DNA from 3 places in the Fusobacterium sp. genome. Region 3 is predicted to be linked to each of the others. Evidence: riboswitches for the same ligand, from Rfam matches in the RefSeq annotation. Region 3 holds a riboswitch; each other region holds the start of a gene.
The links. A riboswitch is a leader RNA that binds a small molecule or an ion and turns the genes downstream of it on or off. The one in region 3 is predicted to bind cobalamin.

Region 1: it holds a riboswitch for cobalamin, as region 3 does, so the genes downstream of both, E6771_RS13635 (sugar phosphate isomerase/epimerase) here and E6771_RS09505 (MotA/TolQ/ExbB proton channel family protein) in region 3, are expected to answer to the same signal.
Region 2: it holds a riboswitch for cobalamin, as region 3 does, so the genes downstream of both, nikB (nickel ABC transporter permease) here and E6771_RS09505 (MotA/TolQ/ExbB proton channel family protein) in region 3, are expected to answer to the same signal.

Annotation. Positions count from the first base shown of each region.
Region 1 is NZ_JAWDXO010000040.1:20,274-28,919, reverse strand. Features, by position in the region: gene E6771_RS13635 (sugar phosphate isomerase/epimerase) at 92-1,060, opposite strand; cobalamin riboswitch at 1,126-1,303, opposite strand; gene E6771_RS13630 (cobyric acid synthase) at 1,463-2,956, shown strand; gene E6771_RS13625 (hypothetical protein) at 3,063-3,212, opposite strand; gene E6771_RS13620 (Na+/H+ antiporter NhaC family protein) at 3,263-4,741, shown strand; gene argH (argininosuccinate lyase) at 4,762-6,177, shown strand; gene E6771_RS13610 (EamA family transporter) at 6,265-6,678, opposite strand; gene E6771_RS13605 (putative 2-aminoethylphosphonate ABC transporter substrate-binding protein) at 6,876-7,907, shown strand; gene E6771_RS13600 (ABC transporter ATP-binding protein) at 7,932-8,646, shown strand, end outside.
Region 2 is NZ_JAWDXO010000003.1:141,373-150,018, forward strand. Features, by position in the region: gene E6771_RS02885 (ABC transporter ATP-binding protein) at 1-384, opposite strand, end outside; gene E6771_RS02890 (ABC transporter ATP-binding protein) at 374-1,159, opposite strand; gene E6771_RS02895 (ABC transporter substrate-binding protein) at 1,169-2,725, opposite strand; gene nikC (nickel transporter permease) at 2,749-3,573, opposite strand; gene nikB (nickel ABC transporter permease) at 3,575-4,513, opposite strand; cobalamin riboswitch at 4,733-4,907, opposite strand; gene E6771_RS02910 (GNAT family N-acetyltransferase) at 4,979-5,848, opposite strand; gene E6771_RS02915 (flavodoxin) at 5,959-6,444, opposite strand; gene E6771_RS02920 (autotransporter outer membrane beta-barrel domain-containing protein) at 6,871-8,646, opposite strand, start outside.
Region 3 is NZ_JAWDXO010000020.1:38,452-43,471, reverse strand. Features, by position in the region: gene E6771_RS09520 (hypothetical protein) at 1-132, opposite strand, end outside; gene E6771_RS09515 (energy transducer TonB) at 206-895, opposite strand; gene E6771_RS09510 (biopolymer transporter ExbD) at 896-1,306, opposite strand; gene E6771_RS09505 (MotA/TolQ/ExbB proton channel family protein) at 1,303-1,932, opposite strand; cobalamin riboswitch at 2,101-2,278, opposite strand; gene E6771_RS09500 (ABC transporter ATP-binding protein) at 2,361-3,140, opposite strand; gene E6771_RS09495 (iron ABC transporter permease) at 3,142-4,137, opposite strand; gene E6771_RS09490 (ABC transporter substrate-binding protein) at 4,130-5,020, opposite strand, start outside.

The DNA of each region.
Region 1 (8,646 bases), on a different contig from region 3:
TACTCTTTTTTAGGATAGAAATTTTCTAAAAGCACTTTTTATACCTTTTCAACTTTTCAGAGCTAGTTTTCATTTTAAATTAACAGATTCTCTATTTAAAATTTAAAGTTTTTAATATTTTATCTTGAGATTTTACTTTATTTTCAAGATCATCATTGTTGTAATATATAAATTCATATACCACCCAATCCAGTGGTAAATTTTCTAATATTTTTACTATTCTTATATCTTCAAAAGGAAGATGTTGATCTATCTGACTTACATGACTATATATATTGTTCAAGGTTTCCTCTCTTTCAATCAACGAATTTTTATGTCTTTCTATAGCATCACTTAAATATTTTCCAGAAAGAGAAAAATTCAAATGAACACCTTTTATATATTTTTTTAATTCCCCTATCTCATCAATATTTTTCTCAATATATTCTATCCCTTCATCCATTGTTCTAAGTTTTGGCTCATTATTCAACATATGTCCTGTATCAAGCATAAATCCAATATTTTTATATTTTATATTATTTAATAAAAACTCTATTTCTTTTTTTGAAGTTAATCTAAGTCCTGGCCACCATAAATTTTCCAAAAGAAGTTTAAATTTATACTTTTTATCTTCAAAGATATCATTCAGCAATGCTACAACATTTTGAAGAACATCTCTATCTGAATATGGAAATTCATATATTAAGCTTCCTTCATCATCTACATAACAGGCATGAAATACAACATATTCCACTTCAAGTTTTTCTGCCGTTTTCAGTTCTTTTTTATAATAATCAATTAATTCCTCTCTGCTATTTCCGCCACACCAATAAAATATTTCCTGTTTCTCTTTAAATTTTTCTCTAAGTATTTCATATTTTCCAAGATAAATATCTAGCCACATAGGAAAAAACCTCATATGATACCCTTCTATTAAATTATTTAAAGAAGCATTATCTTTCTGCAAATCAAATTTGATAAGTTCAAATCCTTTAAAGTTGTACTTATCACAATAATATTTCATCATTTTTTTATTTTCTTCATTAGTAGAAAAATCTGTTATATTAAGTATCTTTCTCATTGAAAACCCTCCAAATAAAAAATCCAATAAAATAGTTTCCCTACCTTATTGGATAAATATATTCTCATATATCTTTCTCTATTGGTAAGTCTCCTGACTCAGATTCACCCTACTTTCACGCCTTCCCAGTTTCCCAGTGGCATATCATGATTTCGTCCTCTATACAGTAGCTTTCGCTGTGTGGGATTTACACCCAACTTCCTTTATTAAGCTCAAATAAGCACCTATTTCTATTTTTTATCAACTTAATAATATAATTTTTTAATATTTTTGTCAATATCTTTAAAGTTACATTCAAATATTAAAAGTTTTGTATCTTATCCATATATTTTTTAGCTGTTGAAATTATACATAAAACTATGATACCATTAAATTGAAAGAAAATATCAATAGAGGTGTATTATGCATAAAAAAATTATGATACAAGGAACTGGTTCATCTGTTGGAAAGAGCATCATTACTGCTGGATTATGTAGAATTTTTGCTCAAGATGGATATAGAGTTTCTCCTTTTAAATCTCAAAATATGGCCCTTAATTCCTTTGTGGATATTGATGGATTGGAAATGGGAAGAGCTCAGGTTGTACAAGCTGAAGCAGCTATGGAACTCCCTAGAGTCTTTATGAATCCAATACTTTTAAAACCTAATTCTGATAATAACTCACAAATTATCATTGAAGGAATTCCTGATACAAATATGAATGCTGCAGATTATTTTTCCAATTCTAGGGAATTGAAACTCATTGCAAAAAGAAATTATGAAATAATAGAAAATAATTTTGATATTGGAGTTCTTGAAGGTGGAGGAAGTTCAGCTGAAATTAATCTTAGAAAATGGGATTTGGTAAATATGGGAATGGCCGAACTTGTAGATGCTCCTGTTATTTTAGTTGGAAATATTGAAACTGGTGGAGTTTTTGCTTCACTTTATGGAACCATTGCCTTACTTGATGAAAATGACAGAAAAAGAATAAAAGGAGTCATCATCAACAAATTTAGAGGCGATTTAGAGCTTTTAAAACCTGGTATAGATATGTTTGAAAAAAAGCTGAAAGATGAAGGAATGGATATTAAAGTTTTAGGTGTAGTTCCTTATAAAAAACTTGATATTGAAGAAGAAGATGTTTTAGCTAAAAAACTGACTACTAATACCAATGAAAAACGAGATATAAATATTAGTGTAATCAGAACTAATAAAATGTCTAATTATACAGATTTTGATGCTTTAAGTCAATATTCAGATGTAGCACTAAATTATATATACAGTCCTGAGCAACTTGGGGAAGAAGATATAATTATTCTACCTGGAAGTAAAAATACTCTTTCTGATCTTGAGTTATTAAAAGCTAATGGTATTTTTGATAAAATAAAAAAATTATATTCTACTGGAACTACAGTAGTAGGTATATGTGGCGGTTTTCAAATGATGGGAAAAGAAATTTTTGACCCACATCATATTGAAAGCGATATAGAAAAAACTGAAGGTTTTGGAATAATGGATACTGTTACTACAATGGATAAAACAAAATATACAAAGCAAGTAGAAAAAACTCTTTCTGAATCCGACTGTGAGCTATTATATGGATGCAATGGACTTCATATAAAAGGCTATGAGATTCATCAGGGAGTTACACATGGAAATGAGAAAAATCTTACTGTTGAAACTGATTATACTGTACTTGCAAAAGATAATGCTTTTGGAACATATATACATGGTATTTTTGATAATAGTAAGTTTACCAGAACGTTTTTAAATAATATCAGAAAGAAAAAAGGATTAAATATGTTGGATGAACTTTTTGAATTTTCTGAATTTAAAGAAAATGAATATAATAAATTAGCTGATTTACTTAGAAATAATTTAGATATAGATGCAATATACAATATTTTAAAATAATTTTTTATTGACATATCTGATTTTTTTTAGTAGTATAACTTAGATAAAAAATAAAACTGGGGGAAATAAAATGTTATTGAGGCATGAAAGGCATGGTATATCTAACTTATAAAATTAATATTCCACTTTCAATGGCTGACTGATTAGATTTCTTTTGGAAAAGATTAAAGATACAATTTTTATCTTTATGAGCATAAAAAAGTTTTTTAGCCAATAGTATATCTATTGGCTTTTTTATTAAAATCAAGCTAGTCATTTATTTGACTGGCTTTTTATATTAAAATTAATTTTAAGGGGGAATTTCTTATGGAAAACTATGGGTTTTTATCTATATTGCCTATTATAATAGCAGTAGCTATGGCAATAAAAACCAAAAATGTAATTTTATCACTTTTCAGCAGTGTCTTTTTAGGGGCTCTTATACTATTAAATTATAATCCTCTTCTCACAACAAAAACACTGATGACAGATTATTTTGTAAAACAGCTGACTGATAGTTATAATGCTGGAGTTATTGTTTTAATGGTGTTTATAGGTGGATTTATTGAACTTATGATGAGATCTGGAGGAGCCTATGCTTTTGCTCAAAGTGTTGGTAAATATATCAATTCAAAAACTAAAGCTCAGCTTTCAGCTTACCTTGCAGGAATAATTATTTTCTTTTCTGATTTAGGAACTCCTTTAATTGTAGGACCAATATTTGCTCCATTTTTCAAGAAATTGAAATTATCTAAGGAAAAACTTGCTTTTATACTTGATACTACTTCATCACCTGTAGCTGTATTAGTTCCTTTTATTGGATGGGGAGTTTTTATTATTGGACTTCTTCAAAAAGAGTTTGAAAATTTAAATTTAAATCTTTCAGACTATGAAAGCTTTGTGAAGTCAATTCCATTTAATACATATCCTCTTCTTGCTCTTACTATTGTTCCTGCTCTAGCTCTTATGAAGCTGGATTTTGGACCTATGAAAAAAGCTGAGGATGATATATTTAACGAAAGAGAGCTTGAAGTTCTTGAAAAAAAAGAGTATATTGTAGAAAATGCTAAACCTATCTATGTATGGCTTCCTATATTAGTTCTTTTAATTACACTATTTTCTATGCTTGGATTTGACTTCATGTTTAAAAGATTTTCTGGAAGTGAATTCAGAGCAGCATTAAGCAGTGGATATCTTTATGCAGCTATTGTTCTTTCTGTTATGATGATTATAAACAAAAGTAAAACTTTTGATGAAATATTTTCAATATACCTAAATGGTATAAATAAAATGACTCAAATAGCAATTATTTTAATACTTGCATGGTCTTTAGGAACTATTAATAAAAATCTTGGTTCTGCAGATTACATTGTTCATTTTATAAAAAGTATAAATCTTAATTCTGGATTTATTCCAATGATAGCTTTTCTTCTTGGATGTATAATATCATTTTCTACTGGAAGTTCTTGGGGAACATACAGTATAATGATTCCTATAGTTATACCTATGGCTGTTGCACTTAATGCTCCTCTATATGTAACTATTGGTTCTATACTGTCTGGAGGGCTCTTTGGAGACCACGTTTCACCTATATCTGATACAACCATATTAGCTTCTGCTGGTTCTGGATGCAGCCATATAGATCATGTTAAAACTCAATTTTATTATGCAGCTATTAATGGAATAATTTCTTTAGGAACTTTTCTTATAGGAGGATTTTTCCAAAGCTACATTGTACTGTTTGTAGCTATCATTTTACAACTTTCAATATTAACAGCAATAAAAATAAAACAGAGAAGCAAATAATTTTTTAAGGAGATGTTAGAATGCAATTTTTTTCTGGAAGATTTAAAGAAAAAGCAAGTCATCTTATTCTTGATTTTCATTCATCAATAAATTTTGATAAGAGACTTTATAAATATGATATTATGGGAAGTATAGCTCATGTTAAAGGGCTGGGAAAGCAGGGAATAATTCCTGTTGCTGATTGTGAGCTTATAGAAAAAACTCTCAGGGAAATACTTACTGATATTGAAGAGGGAAAAATAACTTTTTCTATAGAGTATGAAGATATTCATATGAACATTGAAAAAATCCTTATAGATAGAATAGGAGATGTGGGAAAAAAACTACATACTGGAAGAAGCAGAAATGATCAGGTTGCTTTAGACATGAAATTATTTACAAAAGAAGAAGTAATTAAAGTTCAAGCACAGCTTCTTGATCTGCTTGAAATTATAAATGGAATCGCTAAAGAAAATATATCTACATATATGCCTGGGTTTACTCATCTTCAAAAGGCTCAGCCAGTATCTTTCTCACATTATATCTTAGCCTATGCTGAAATGTTTAGAAGAGATTTTCTCAGACTTAAAAATGCTGCCGCTTTAGCTGATACTTCTCCACTAGGATCTGCTGCTCTGGCAGGAACTACCTATCCTTTAGATAGAAACTTTACAAGTTCTATTCTTGGTTTTTCTTCTCCTACATGGAATAGTATGGATAGTGTTAGTGACAGAGATTATCTTATTGAAATAATGAATGCTTTTGCTCTTATTATGGTACATCTATCTCGTTTCTGTGAAGAAATAATAATCTATAGCTCCAATGATTTTGGTTATATAGAACTAAGTGATTCTTTTTCTACTGGAAGCAGTATTATGCCCCAAAAGAAAAATCCAGATGCAGCTGAACTTATAAGAGGAAAAAGCGGAAGAGTTTTTGGAGATTTAATGGCCCTGCTTACAACTATGAAAGGAATACCCCTTGCATATAATAAAGATATGCAGGAAGATAAAGAAAATTTCTTTGACAGTCTTGATACAGTAAAGGGATGTCTTGCTGTATTCAATGGAATGATTCATACTATGACTATAAAAAAAGAAAGACTTCTTGCAGCAGCAGCTCAGGGATTTATCAATGCAACTGATGTAGCAGATTATCTGACTGAAAAAGGAATGAGCTTCAGAGATGCTTATAAAATAGTTGGAAGCATGGTAGCTTATTGTATTGACAACAATACTACTTTTGAAGAAATCTCAATAAATACTTATAAAGAATTTTCTAAATTATTTGAAAAAGATATTTATGAAATGATATCTATTAAAAATTGTGTGGAAAAACGTTGTACTCTTGGAGGACCTGGAAAAGAAAGTATAGAAGCTCATATAGAATTCTTAGATAAATTTATCAATGAATCTGAAAGTATAGTTGCAGATTATAAGTTAAATAATATATTATAAAATAACAAAGAGGTTGACTGAAAAGCTAAAACAATTTTTAGAAGTTTGAAAATTACACTTTTCTTAATAAGTCAACCTCTTTTTCTATTACAGTATCATAATAAATGTTCCTATTGTTATAAATACCCCACCTAAAATAGTTTTTAATGTAACTGCTTCTTTTAATATTACAAAGGCCATTATCAAAGTAATAACCACACTAAATTTATCTACTGGCACTACTTTTGATGCTTCTCCTATCCGAAGTGCCTTATAATAAAAAAGCCATGAAAACCCTGTTGCCATTCCTGATAAAATTAAAAATATCCAACTTCTCTGCCCTATATTTCCAATTTGATTTTGAGTTCCAGTAAAAAATACCATTCCCCAAGCCATAAATAATACAACTATTGTCCTTATGGCAGTTGCCAGATTTGAATTTATTCCCTCTATTCCTATTTTAGCAAAAATAGATGTAAGTGCTGCAAATATTGCTGACATCAATGCAAATACAAACCACATTTCCTTTCCTCCCATATTAATTTTTCCTGTATTTTTTCATTTTATTACTCAGTATATAAAAAAATCAATAATTTTATGTAAATTTAATGTTAATCTTTCTTTCACTTTTTTTTTACTTTAAATTAAAACTTCATTAACATCCATATTCTAAACTAGAAAAAATATAAAAATACAAATTATACATATGGAGGAAAATAATGAAAAAATTTTTAACTATTCTTTTTGCAGGATTTTTATTAACAAGCTGTCAATCTAAAGAAAACTCTGCTTCCCAAAAAACAAAAGAAATCAATGTCTATACTGCTCTTGAAAATGAACAGATCCCAATGTTTTTAGAAAATTTTAAAAAACACCATCCTGATATCAAAATAAATATAACCCGTGATTCAACAGGTGTTCTTATCACAAAAATTCTGGCTGAAAAAGATAATCCTCAAGCTGATGTAGTCTGGGGAACTGCTGCTACTGGTCTGCTTATGCTGGATAAAGAAAACCTTTTGAAATCTTATTCTCCTAAGGGCTTAGAAAAAGTTGATCCAAAGTTTAAGGATTCTGCAGAAGAACCTGTATGGGTAGGAAATAATGCATGGATGGCAACTTTTGCTGTAAATAAAAATGAGCTTGCCAAACTTGGACTGCCTATTCCTAAAACTTATGAAGATCTTTTAAATCCAGAGTATAAAGGATTAATTTCAATGCCTCATCCTGCTTCCTCAGGTACTGGATTTCTTGCTATAGCTGGATTCATTCAAATAATGGGAGAAGATAAAGCATGGGAATATATGGAGAAACTCCATGAAAATATGGGTGTATATACTCATTCTGGATCAAAACCAGCTAAACAAGCAGCTAATGGAGAATATCCTATTGGTATTTCTTATGATTATCCAAGTGTAAAACTTATGAATGAAGGAAATCCATTTGAAGTAGTTTTTCCAGCTGAAGGTTCTGGATGGGATTCAGAAGCTAATGCCCTTATTAATAAAAAAGATATAAAAGAAGAATCTAAAATATTTCTTGATTGGGCTATTTCAGAAGAAATGATGAAATTATATGGTACTCAATATGCTATCACAAGCATTAATATCAATAATCCAATCCCTAATGGTTACCCAACTGATCCAGTAAGTCATCTTGTAAAGAATGATTTCAAATGGCTTGCAGAAAATAAAAATACAATTTTAGATAAATGGAGTGAAAAATTTGGAGCAAAAGCTGAACAAAAATAAGGATATCCTTATTCTGGAGGAAATATGAGCTACTTAGAAATAAAAAATGTAAATAAATATTATGGAAAATTCCATGCTTTAAAGAATATAAATCTTTCTATAAAAAAAGGAGAATTTATTTCATTTCTTGGTCCCAGCGGTTGTGGAAAAACAACTTTATTAAGAGTTATTTCAGGCTTGGAAGAACTTAATTCTGGAAGTATCTTTCTAAAAGATAAAGATATATCTATACTTCATCCATCCAAAAGAAATTTTTCTATTGTTTTTCAATCTTATGCTCTTTTCCCTAATATGACAACTTGGGAAAACATAGCTTATGGATTGAAAAACAAAAAAATGCCTAAAGAATTAATAGAAAAAAAAGTGAAAAGTGTTTTGGAAATGGTAGGCTTATTTTCCATAAGTAATAAATATCCTAATGAAATGAGTGGTGGACAGCAACAGAGAGTAGCTCTTGCCAGAGCAGTTGCTCTTGAACCAGATATTCTTTTATTAGATGAACCACTATCAGCATTAGATGCAAAAGTAAGAGAAAAACTGAGAAATGATATAAAAAAGCTACAAAAAAAACTTGATCTCACTACTATCATGGTAACTCATGATCAGGAAGAGGCTCTATCTATGTCAGATAAAATAATGGTTATGAAAGATGGGAAAATAATGCAATGGGGAAGTCCAAGGGAAATATATGAAAAACCTAATTCATCTTTTACTGCTGATTTCATAGGTAAAATAAATT
Region 2 (8,646 bases), on a different contig from region 3:
ATCTTTATTTGATAATAATCCATAATTCATCAAAGGTTCAGTAATGATATCTATAATTTTCATCTTAGGATTAAATGATGCCATTGAATCTTGAAAGATCATCTGCATATTTTTTCTATGTTCCCATATTTCCTTTTTTGAAAAATGTGCTATATCTCTATTTTCATAGATTATACTGCCTGAACTTACTTCTTCAAGCTGCATCAGCATTCTTACAAAAGTAGATTTTCCGCAGCCACTTTCTCCTACTATTCCTAAAGTTTTCCCTTTATAAATGTTTAAATTTATATCATTACATGCTATTAAAGATTGGTTCTTTGCTGTAGTAAATATTTTAGAAACCCCTTTTGTTTTCAGTATCAAATCTGACTCCTTACACAGCATATCCTTCCTCCAATTTTGGGACAGAGTCTAATAATAATTTTGTATAATCACTGTTTGGAAAATTCAATATCTGTTCAGGCTTACCTTTTTCTACAATATCCCCATCTTTCATTACTATTATATTATCTGACATATATGATGCTACTCCCAAATTATGAGTTACAATTATTATACTTGTTTTATATATATCTCTTAAGTTTATTAATTCCTGCACAATCTGTGCCTGTGTTGTAACATCTAAAGCACTAGTAGGCTCATCAGCTAGTAATATTTTAGGATTGAATGTCATTGCCATAGCAATTCCTATTCTTTGGCACATTCCTCCACTTAGTTGATAAGGATAGCTCCTCATTATATTTTCGGGATCAGGAAGTTTCATTTTTTTCAGCATTAATTCAGCTTTTTTTCTTGCTTCCTCTTTTGAGCAATTCGAATGATATTGAATATACTCGATGTATTGGCTGCCTATTTTTCTAATTGGATTTAATGTATTGCGGCAATCCTGAAAAACCATAGTTATATTTTTTCCTCTGTTTTTTTTTAATGTTTCTCTATTACCATCAAGTAATTCTTCATTATCCAAAATGATACTTCCAGACAATATTTTACTATTATATGATAAAGCACCTACTATACTTTTTATTATTGTAGTTTTCCCACTTCCACTTTCACCTACTATACCTACAATTTCACCTTTTTTTACTGACAAGTTAAAATTTTTTACTGTCGGCTTTTTATCTCCATATTGTATAGTCAAATCTTTTATCTTTAACATAGTTTTCTCCTACTTCAAAGCTGTTTTATTTGTTATCCAATAGTAATCTGTTGGATATAGAACAGTATTTATCACATTTTTTGCAGTAATTAAATATGTTGTTTCATATCCAAAGAAAATTGTTGGAATATCATTCATTATCAACTGTTGAATCTCAATAGTAAGTTTTTTTCTTTTTTCAGAATCAAATTCTGCTGATAATTTATCTAATAATTCATCTACTTTAATGTTATTATATCCTGTCTGATTAGATGGAGATTTACTATACCAGTTTTCACGAAGGTATTTTTCAGGATCACCAGTATTAGCTACTAACATATTCCAAATAAGCATATCAAATTTTCCTGCATCTCTTAAATCTAATAAAGTTTCATAACTTACTGTGTTTATTTTAACATTAATTCCAATTTCTTTAAGATTTATTTGAGCTGCTTGAGCATATATTTTTAATTCTTCTCTGCTTGTATAGATAACAAAATCAAGCTGAATTTTTTTCCCATCTGGAGTTTCTACAAACCCATCTCCATCAATATCTTTATATCCTGCATCTTTTAATAACTGCTTTGCACTTTCTGGATTATAGCTGTTTTCATCTATTAACTCATCAAAACCGTAATCTAATGTTGGAGGAATTGGGGCTTTTCCTGGAGTCGCTCCTCCTTCTAACAAAACTTTACAATATATATCTCTATTTAAGGCTCTTGACACTGCCTGACGTAAAATTTTATCCCTAAGAACACCTTTTTCATTCATAAAAGCAAAAGTTGTTCTTAAAGACTTTAAACTTTGAACATGATATTTGCTTTCATCACTAAAGTCCTGTAAATTTTCTGTTTTAAGATTATATGCAATTTGAATTTCCCCTGATTGCAAAGCCATAGAACGTGTAGCTTGATCATTTATACACTTAAAAATTACTTTATCTAAGGGAACTTCTCCATTCCAGTAATGTTTATTTTTAACAACAACACATACTTCAGTTGGATTAAAAGATTCTACTACATATGGTCCTGTACAAACTGGTCCTTTCATTGCAAAAGCTGAAGTATCTGCATCTGTATTAACTATTATAAACAAAGGATCTGCCAAACATTCAGGAAGAACAGTCACTGGAGCTTCTGTACTTATTACTATATATTGTCCATCTTCTTTTATTGAAACAGGATTAAAAAATGTTGAAGCCCTGTTACTTAATTTAAATGTACGTTCAAGAGATTTTTTTACTCTTTCAGGTGTCATTTCTGTTCCATCAGAAAACTTAACTCCCTCTCTTATTTTAAATTTCCATACTTTTCCACCTTCACTACTTTCCCAGCTTTCTGCTAATAAAGGTGCTTTTTCCCCATGTTCATCAAATTTTACCAAAGTTTCTCCAACTCCATATCTTGAAACTACCCAGCTGAAATATTGTTCTGTTGTTTCAAGAGTATCTGCAAAGCTTGTTACTCCTACTGTTATTTCTTTTGGAGCTGCAATTATAGATGTCGAAATACCAGTAAATATTCCTAAAACCATCATCCCCATTAAAATAATTCTGCTGATAAATTTTTTACTTTTCATTTTCATTCCCTCTTCTCCTCCTTATATTTTTAGTTTTCCTTAGGATCTAAAATATCACGAATGCTGTCACCCAGCATATTGAATATTATTACTACTGCTATTATAGCTATTCCTGGATACATTATCAGCCAAGAGGCTTTTGTTATATATGTTCTTCCCTCATTCAACATCAATCCCCATTCTGGAGTTGGTGCCTGTGCTCCAAATCCTAAAAAAGATAATGACGCAAGTTCTAACATCATTGTTCCTATATCTGTAGTAGCTGTTACAATCATTGTTGGTATCATATTAGGGATTAAATATCTTTCTATTATTTTACCTGTTCTTGCTCCTCCCACAATAGCTGCCTCTATATACATATTGTTTTTAATTTTCAAAACTAGGCTTCTTGCCAGTCTTGCATATTTTGGCCAGCTTACCAATGCTATAGCAAGCACTGCATTAGTCATGCTTGGTCCTAATAGTCCAGCTACTGCTATTGCTAAAACTAATCCAGGAAATGAAATCATCATATCTGCAAATCTCATAATAATTGTATCTATGATACCTCCAAAATATCCTGCCAGTATTCCAAAACCTGTTCCTAGTAAAAATACAACTGATACCAAAGTAAATGTCATTATTAATGATGGTCTTGTTCCATAAACTATTCTTGAAAATATATCTCTTCCTAATCTGTCTGTTCCCCACATATATTTTTCACCAGGTGGAATCAGAGAATCAGTCATTATTGCATCATAAGGATTTTTAACTGCAATCCATGGAGCAAAAACAGCTATTAATACAACCATTAATGCCAATATAGAAAAAAATACAAACTGCTTATTTTTCATTAATCTTTTTAGTAAATCCATTTTAATGTTTCTCCCCCAATCTAGGATCTAAATATTTGTATGAACCATCAACTATTAGATTTATCAGCATATAAAACAATGCTATAAATAAAACATATCCCTGCACTAATGGATAGTCATGAGTAGAAATTGCTCTTACAGCCATACTCCCCATTCCAGGCCAGTTATATACTATTTCTACAACTGCTGTTCCACTCAATAAACTTCCTAGAGACAATCCTAAAAGTGTTACTAAAGGAAGCAATACATTTGGGAGAACATGTTTAATCATTATTACTCTTTCACTCATTCCTCTTATCCTTGCACCAGTCACATATTCCTGCCTTAATTCATCTAATACTGTTGTTCTAACCTGTCTTGTATATTTTGCAGACATTGCTAGAGCCAATGTTACTGCTGGAAGTATTAAAGCTTTTAAATTTGCTGTTCCACCAGCTATTGGCACAAGTTTTAATTTTACTCCAAATATACTTAGAAATATTAATCCCAGCCAAAAACTTGGAACTGATATTCCTATAAAAGTAAATCCTCTTACAAAATAATCTATTTTTTTATTTCTATTTACTGCTGCTAGTATACCTAATGGTATTGATATTACAACCATTAAAATCAATGATGATGCTGCCAATTTAAAAGTTATAAAGAAATTAGAAATAAGTTTTCCCCACACTGGAACCTTTAAAGAATAAGAATATCCCATATCTCCTCTGCATATTTTCAAAAGCCATTCTCCATATTGAGTTAAAAATGGCTTATCTAACCCCAATTCTATTCTCGTTTGTGTCAAAAGTTCTGGTGTTGGAATATTCCCACAAGCAGTCAGCATAATTTCTGCTGGATCTCCAGGAGATAAATATATCAATGCAAATGTTAAAAAACTTATACCAAACAGAACAATTCCTATTTGAAGTATTTTTTTTAAAAAACTTTTTCCATTCATCAGATTTTCCTCTCCTCAATTCTAACTTTAATATATTTATTTTTCCAAAAATTAAAATAAAAAAATCAACTCCTTATACCTAAAATTTTAAAATAGAGATTCTCTTTATTTTTAAAATTTTAGTCTTAAAGAATTGATTATTTTCAATAATTATAAATATTATTTTTTAATAAATATATCTTATTATATAATAATTCATCACTATTATCTCCCCGATAAAAGTTAAAACTAAAATTAGATAAGTCTCCTGGCTTGATTTCACTTTACTCCTATCCCTTCCCAGAATTTTCCAGTGGTTTTAATAGTTTCATCAATCTTACAGTAGCGGGGGCTGCGTAGGAGTTTAACCTACTTCCTCTTTTAAGCTATAAGCACCTAATTTATACATCTATTCTAATAAGAATTAAATCATGTATATTATTTTTTGTCAACTTTTTTATACTAAAAAAGTATATATCTTCCCTTTTAAGCATGAGACAGCAATGAAAACATAAGTTTATTGTCTATAAAAAGATTTTCTTTACTGTTTAAAACAAATAATGTATCATCATTTTCTATTTTTGTACCACAATAGTTCTTACATTCCTTTGGAGTAAATCCCAGAACTACCTGTTTAATACCTTCGAATCCAATACTAAAAATTATTTCTTCCATAGAATAATTATCACTGCCAAAAATATCAAAACATGTTAAAATATCTTCATTCTTTATTGCTATACATACTGTATCATACTTTTTCGAATAATATATATGCTCTTTCATAAAAAAACTGCAATAAAACATAAGCAACCCATAATTATTATTCATTGAAAATGCTGAAAAAGGATTAGACTTTTCATAATATTTTTTCAATATAAAATTATCCTCTGAATTACTCATTTCAAGTTTTCTAAATTCTCTTTTCATTGCTGAAAAAGGCAAACTATATTGATACTCTGCTGCCTTTACAAATCCAAATTTTGGATAAAAGTTAAGAACATTGGAATTTGCAAACAAATAAACAGCATCACATTTTTCTCTCCATTCTGAAATAATTTCTCTAATCAACTGAGATGAAAATCCCCTATTTCTATATTCTGGATCAGTCATTACAGTTCCTAATTGTATATAACGTTTTGATTTATTTTCCCACACTGTATCTATAATATTTACAGATACATTTGCAACTACTTTCTTTCCATTTTCTGCTAATACATATGGAATATATTTATCTGTCCAAAATCCATTTTGATGCCAATTTTCAAAAGAAAGATCAAATACTTTTTCTGCAAGTTTTATAAAACTTCTACGAAGAATTTCATTATCTCTTATCTGTTTAACCAATTTATATTCCACAATATCACTTCCTTTAAGTAAAGCAGATAATTTTTTATTAAGTTATTTCTTCCATTTTAGTTATATAAATATTTAAGAATAATACATAAAAAATTTTCATAAACTTACTATTACTGTTTTAGTCTCTCTATAAGATTTTTTATAATTTCTTTTACTGTTTCTGAATCTATATCTTGTTTTTTTATTGCTGTTCCATCTAGTATTTCTGCATCAGAACATATTTTTTTCAAGTCTTTTATCGTGTTAGTAAATCCACCACCACCATGCATACAAATAGGAAGAATTATTTTCCCTTTAAAATCATACTTTTCTATAAAAGTAAACACAGGCATTGGGAGTGTTCCCCACCAGTTTGGAAATACTAATACTATTTTCTTATATTCTGAAATATCTTCTAATTCTCTTTTTAATTGAGGTCTTTCTTTTTTTAATTTCTCCATACCTGCTTGAGCCACACATGTGATATATTTATTTGGATATTCCTTAACAGTTTCTATTTGAAATATATCTCCACTTAATTCATCTTTTATTCTTTCAGCTATTATCTTTGAAGTTCCACTCCAAGTAAAGTAAACAACTATTACTCTATTTTCCACGATTATACCTCCATTACAAAATACAAAAAATCAGTTAATAATTTATTCAAAAATATATATTCTGCTTAAGGTATAGTATAATATATATAAAATATTGTCAAATTTTATAAAATAAAACAGAACCTAAAATAATTATGAGAGTTTTTTTCTCTATTATATTTAAGTTCTGCTTATTTTTCATTGTATGATTTCACTATTTTTATACTATAGCCATATATAAAATTACTATTTTGGATCAAATAACATAGTTTAAAGACTTCTATGTTGTATAACATCTCTTTATTCTTTTGTCTTTATATTTAATATATACTTTCCTTAACTATTAAATATAAAGATTATAAGATCACAACTGATTATTTTGTAAGATATCTATTGTAATCCTATAATTCAATATTAGTGAAAGAAAAAAATATTATTCTCTAAAATCTAAAAAGCTATACGCAAACCTATTTCTCCAACTAGTTCATATTCTTCACCAAATTTTTTCGTGCTGCTGGCCAAGCTAACTTCTCCATAAACTGAATACTTATCTTCATTCCAATTATGCGAACCACCAATACCCAGACTCACCCAAGTACTGTTCAGATTACTTTCATAGTCTACACCTGAAATACTAATAGTTGAGTCACCTTTAAATTCATGACGAACATTTCCTAATAAATATACTTTATTACGAACAACTTTGCCAGAAGAATTCAGATGACTCTTTTCATAATTAAGAGCCATACCAAGTCTTCCTTCGAGTCCTTTATAATCTTTTTCATTCACTATTACACTATTTTGAATATCCGTAAATCTGTCAAAGTTCACTCGTGAGTAAATAATTTGAGCCTGAGGTGTCAGAGACCAATATTGATTAAAGTCAAAAATGCGTCCTACCTCAAGACTTAATGCATAACCTTTAGCATGATTTTCCTTTATCTGATGAGAACTTGAAGTAATTGTGTCAGAATCGATATCACTTTTAAACCAGTTATACCAAGCTTGAGCATCAGTATAAAAACCATTGTGATTGTACCAAGTCAAAGTAGCTCCAAATCCATGTCCAGTAGTGGTGATATCACCATTACCATGTGGAGAGTCTATGTCAGACCAAGCTTTGCTCATATTACCATTGATTCCGGCAAATAGACGAGAACCTTCATCATTCTCGTATATAGGTATGTCCATACCAACATTAATTCTGCTGAAACGCAACCTATAAGAACTTTCATTATCTTTATCTGAATCTAGATCTGGTTTATAATAACCTTTCATACCTTCCACACGCATCCAGACTTCTCTTGGATAAATACCAGCATTACCTCGATCATAACCTGCTTCTTGTTCTTTGTTCTCTTTTAACCAAGGACGATGACCAACCCGCTGTTCTAGTGTAGGCAGCTTGTTAAGACCACCCAAAATCAGCAAATATGACTCATAAAGGGGTGTTGCTGGATGAAGCACCAAAGAACCATCACTATTGCTGGCATTACGTAAAAAGAGTCCTGCTTGGTTATTAATATCTCCATACCAGTCTTTATCACTCTCCATAATATAGCTGTAAGCACCAGCTACAACAGCGTTTTGTCCTCTACTTGTCTTAAAGTCAGAAGCAAGATGGAAATTTTCACCAAGTTGATTGATCAACTCACCCTGACTAATACCAGAACCATTTCCACGCAGACGAATTATTTCAATACCATGATCTGTTGTTGCACCATTACCTCCCTGATGAATTACAGATACACTAGTTCCATTTTTATTTGAAGCGGAATCAATCACACCATCAATAGTCAGTGACCCATGGTGGGACATGTCATCCAAAAGTTCAGTGTGAATCTCTACTCTGGCATTATTTCCAGCTCTATAGTTCCCCGCAAGAGTCAGTGGTACAAACTGAGAGTTTGTATCATCAAAGGTATTGCTGAAACGCTCAAGACCTGGTGCAATAGTACCATTATTAATAATAGTGGTAAAGTCTGTAGGGCTGACAGTTGGAGCATTTGTATTACCAAGTTGTGCATTTATAGAATTTCCCACGATCCCTTGCCCTTCCAATCGTGATCCAGCTGCAACTGTTACTTCTGGAGTATTCAATAAGCCCTTTGAATTGTTCAAAGGTGTGTTAGGATCAACAGCATCTAGACGCAATATTCCTTGATCAATAAAAGTACGACCAGAATAATATTGATTATTAAGTAGTGTCAAGACCCCTGCTCC
Region 3 (5,020 bases):
AGTATCCATCACTGTAAATATTTCCATTTCTATTATACTGCAAGGTATCTCATGATTTTTCGCTTCTTCTACTGCCTTGTTTATAAGTAAAGCTGGTATTATAGAATTTGTACTCTCTGAATTGATTCTCATAATTATCATCTCCTTATTAAATTTATGTAATATTTATTTTTACTTTATTTTCTCATTTCTATCTTTTAAAGTATTATTTTACATTAAATCTAAAATCTTTATAAAAATAGAGTTTTATCTTTTCTCCATGATAAGTTATTGGATCAAATTCCCATTTTCTAAGGGCTTTCTCCACTTCTTTTCTAAAACCATAAGAGGTAAAATTATCAAGAAAAATTATCTCTTCTACTTTTCCATTTAATCCTATAAGAAATTTGGTTTTTATAATTACTTCATTTCTATAGTTAGCTCTTTTAGCAAGAATAGGATATTCTGGTTCAACTTCTCTTTTTATTCTGTACCTGATGCCACCTCCGTTCTTCTGATCTCCTATATATGTTCCTGTTCCATCTTTTATAAGTCCTGCTAACGGATTATATGGTACTGAATTTTCTGCAGCTGTTTCCTTTCCACTTTCTTCTTTTACTACTTCTTCGTTCTTTTTAACTTCTTTTTTAACAATTTTTTTGACTACTTTATTCTCTATCTTTTTTTCAATTTTCTTTTCTTCCTTTGGTTTTTCATCTTTTTTAGGTTCTTCAGGTTGTGTAAGTGACTGGAGAGGTGCTGGGGCAGGAGTATTATTTTCTGTCTTCAGTTCACTAAGATACACAAGAACATTTTTACTATCTAATTTTACATCTTTTACAGGTTTGGTATATATAGCAAAAAGCAGCAGCAGATGACATAAAAAAGAGAATATATAAAATTTCAAATTTATCACCTACTTTATACTATTTATCTCTAATTTTTCCAATCCAATATTTTTTAATCTTCCCATAGTTTCTATTACAATTTCATATCTTAAATCTTTATCAGCACTTACAATAAGAGTCTGTTCTTTCCTTCCTTTCATCAGCTCTTTTATTGTTTCTTCCAGTTTTTCATTTTCTACCTCTACAGAATCTTCTCCACTTTTAAAAAAATATTTTCCATCTTTATTAATTATCAGTTCAACCCCTTCTTCTGTTATATTTATTTCTTCTACAGAAGATTTAGGAAGATTCATATCAAATTTATTGTATTGACTAAATGTGGTTACTAGCATAAAAAATATTAATAACTGAAAAACTACATCTATCAATGGTGTTAGATCTGGATTGATTATCCCCTTCTTTCTTCTTAACTCTCTCATATCTCGTCCTTCTTTCCAGCCTTTTTTATATTAATAAGCGCAGTAGAAGTCTTTTCTATTTCAAGCATTATTTTATCAGCTTTTCTATTGAATGTCTGATATGCTATTATTGCTGGTATTGCTATAAGCAATCCTGCTGCTGTTGTCAATAATGCCTCTGATATTCCATTAGCTACTACATTAGGATCTCCAGCTCCCTGCAACGCTATAGCTTTAAAGGATTTTATCATTCCAAGCACTGTTCCAAGAAGACCAGCCATTGGAGAAATATATGCAACTATCCCTAATATAGATAACCTTCTTTCTAGATTCTCTATTTGTTCTAGAGCTTTTTCTTTCATGAGTTTTTCTTTACTTTCATAAAGATCATTTTCATTTCTGTATGCCAGAAGTATACTTTTTATTGTTCTTGATACTGAATTATTTGTTTTATTGCATAACTCTATAGCTTTATCTTCTTTTCCTGCTCTCACTAAAGTCACTATTTCTTCTTTAAATTCTCTTGTTATTCCTTGCTCATTTTTCATGAAATAAGCAGCTCTTTCTAATATCGTTCCCAATCCTATTATAGATAATGCAGCTAAAAGCCACATCATTGTTCCACCCTCTATGAAGTAAGTATACATTTTGCCTCCTGATCTATTTTCAAAATTAATTATTACAATAAAAAAATCTCTGATAAAACTTTAAACAGTGCTTACAAGCCCCCATTTTGTTTTTATCAGAGAATCTTAAATATCATATTATTTAAATAAATATTTAATTTTTTATTCTCTCTTTTTCCCGCCGAAAAAGCAAAAAACTAGTTTTTAGGTAAGTCTCCTGACTCAGTTTCATTCTACTCCCTACCTTCCCAGATTAAACAATCTAGTGGTCATTGGTTTCGTCCACCTTACAGTAGCGGGGGCTGTGAGGGATTTTCACCCTACTTCCTCTATTAAGCCTTTTGGCACCTAATACTATCTACTACAATAGTACAATTTAAATTATTTTTTGTCAATATTTTATTAAAAATGCTATAAAAAATAACTGTATATAAAATTTTTTATGAAGATTATTTAACTATCCCTTTCAATCTAAAATATGGAATTCCTTCTTCCATTTCTATTGATGACTCTACTCTATATACTTCTCTTATTAGCTGTGGTGTAAGAACCTCCAATGATTTTCCTTCTTTATATTTCTTACCATCTTTTAGCACAATTATTCTGTTGCTGTATTGAGCTGCCTGATTCAAATCATGAAGCACCATTATTATAGTTATGTTAAGGTTTTGATTCAACTCTCTTACAAGTTCCATTATTTCGAATTGATGGCATATATCAAGATATGTAGTAGGTTCATCTAGTAAAAGTATACCTGTCTTTTGAGCAAGCACCATTGCTATCCATACTTTCTGTCTTTCTCCACCTGATAGACTCATTACTTTTCTCTCTCTGAAATTATCTAATTTACATATTGTAACAGCCCAATTTACAATATCTCTATCTTCCTGATTGTACACTTCATACCATTTTTTATGTGGAACTCTCCCATACATAATAAAATCATAAACAGTTATATCATCTGGAATTTCATTATTTTGTGAAACAAATGCAAGCTTTTTAGCAAATTCTTTATTTTTTATATGGCTTATCTCTTCTCCGTCTATATATATACTTCCATTCCTACATGGAAGAACTCTTGATATAGCTTTCAAAAGAGTAGATTTTCCACATCCATTAGTTCCTATTATGGAAACTACTTCTCCTTTATTTATTTTTATATCCAGATTATGTATAATGACCTTTTCTCCATAAGCAAGTTCTATATTATATCCTTTTATACTTTCCATCTTAGTCACCTACCTTTCTCAGCAGATAAAGAAAGAATGGAACACCAATTACAGCCATTACTATACCAGCTGGTATTTCAATAGGTGAAAACATAGTTCTTGCTATTGTATCAGCTACTACCAGTACTACAGCACCAAGCAGTCCAGCAAAAGGTATCAAATATGTATGATCTGAACCTATTATCAATCTGGCTATATGAGGAACTATTAATCCTACAAATCCTATCAATCCCACATTAGCAACTGATATTCCTGTTAGAAAGCAGGCAAGAGCACATAATTTCAATCTTTTTCTAGGAATATCTATTCCTAAATTTACAGCAAAATTATCTCCAAGTTGAAGTATATTAGCATCTCTGATCATTGTAAAACACGCCAAAATACCAATCAGTGTATATGGTAAAAGAGCAGCTACATGTTTCCAATTTTTCCCATTCAAGCTTCCATTAAGCCATGACAGCACTCCCTGTATCTCATCACTGAATAGTATAAACATCAATCCTGTAACACTTCCTAATATAGCATTTATAGCTACTCCTGACAATATTACTCTTATTGGTTTTAATCCTTTTCTCCAAGCCAGCATAAATACAATTGCACAAGCTATTGAACCTCCTACAAATGCAGAAAAATTCATAAAAAATACAGCCTTTGGATATAATATCATAATAATTAAAGCTGTGACACTGGCTCCTGAGGATACTCCTGTTAAACCTGGATCAGCCAATGGATTCTTCATTACAGCCTGAAGCAATACTCCTGCCAGAGATAGGTTGCACCCTACCATTACAGCAATCAGAATACGTGGTATTCTTATATCCCATAAAATAGCTTTTAATATCTCATCATTATAGCTTTTCATAAAAAGAGATTTCAGTATCTCTTCAGAAGTATAATTTACACTTCCAAATCTTACTGAAAATATTATTGAAAAACTTAAAATGATTAGAGCAATAAAGATAAGAATTATCTTTTTTCCTCTCTTATCTTTATTCATAAACATATCTATATAACTCCTCCAATGCATCTATGGAATTTACCCCAGCACTCATTCTGAACAATGTAGGATCAATGTCCAGTATTTTATTATTTTTATATGCATTTGTAAGTTTCCATACAGGATTACTTGAAAATACTTCTTCAAATCCTTCTCCATTTTTAGTTTGGCTTGTAGGAAGTCTCAATATAACATCTGGATTAGCTTTAATTAATTGTTCCATACTAAAAGGCACTGATCTTTTTAATAATGCACTGTTATCAATAGAGGTTACTATATTTTCACAGCCTATTTTATCCATAAGTCCTTGTAAAAAATGATTTTTTCCAGTCATAAAAAAACTTTCTCCATTTCCATACAGTATAGCTATCCTTTTTTTCTCTTTTCCCTTTAATTTTTCAGCAAGCAATTCTTCTCTTTTTTTGACATCATCAAGTATAGCTTTTGCTTCTTTATCTTTATGAAAAGCTTTTCCTAATATTTCAATAGCTTTCATAGACTCATCATATGTATCTACTTTCATATAAAAGCTTGGTATATTCAGATTATCATACTTAGGTTTTAATGCTGGTTTAGAGTAAACAGTTGATATTACTAAATCAGTTTTTAAAGCTTTTACCCGTTCCAAATCAGGTATTCCAGATCTTCCTATTCTAGGAACATCATTATATTTTTCAGGTATTTTTGTTGTTGAACTTGCCACACCTACTAGATCAATATCCAGTGCTGCTAAAAATCTTGATATTATGGCTGAATCAGTAACAACAGCTTTTGGAAAATAATCTAGCTGCAAATTCTCTTCTTCTTGGTGTATAGAAAATTTTTCCTTTCCAAAAGATATATTTCCTATTATAAACAAGAATACAATAATTAAAATAGTATA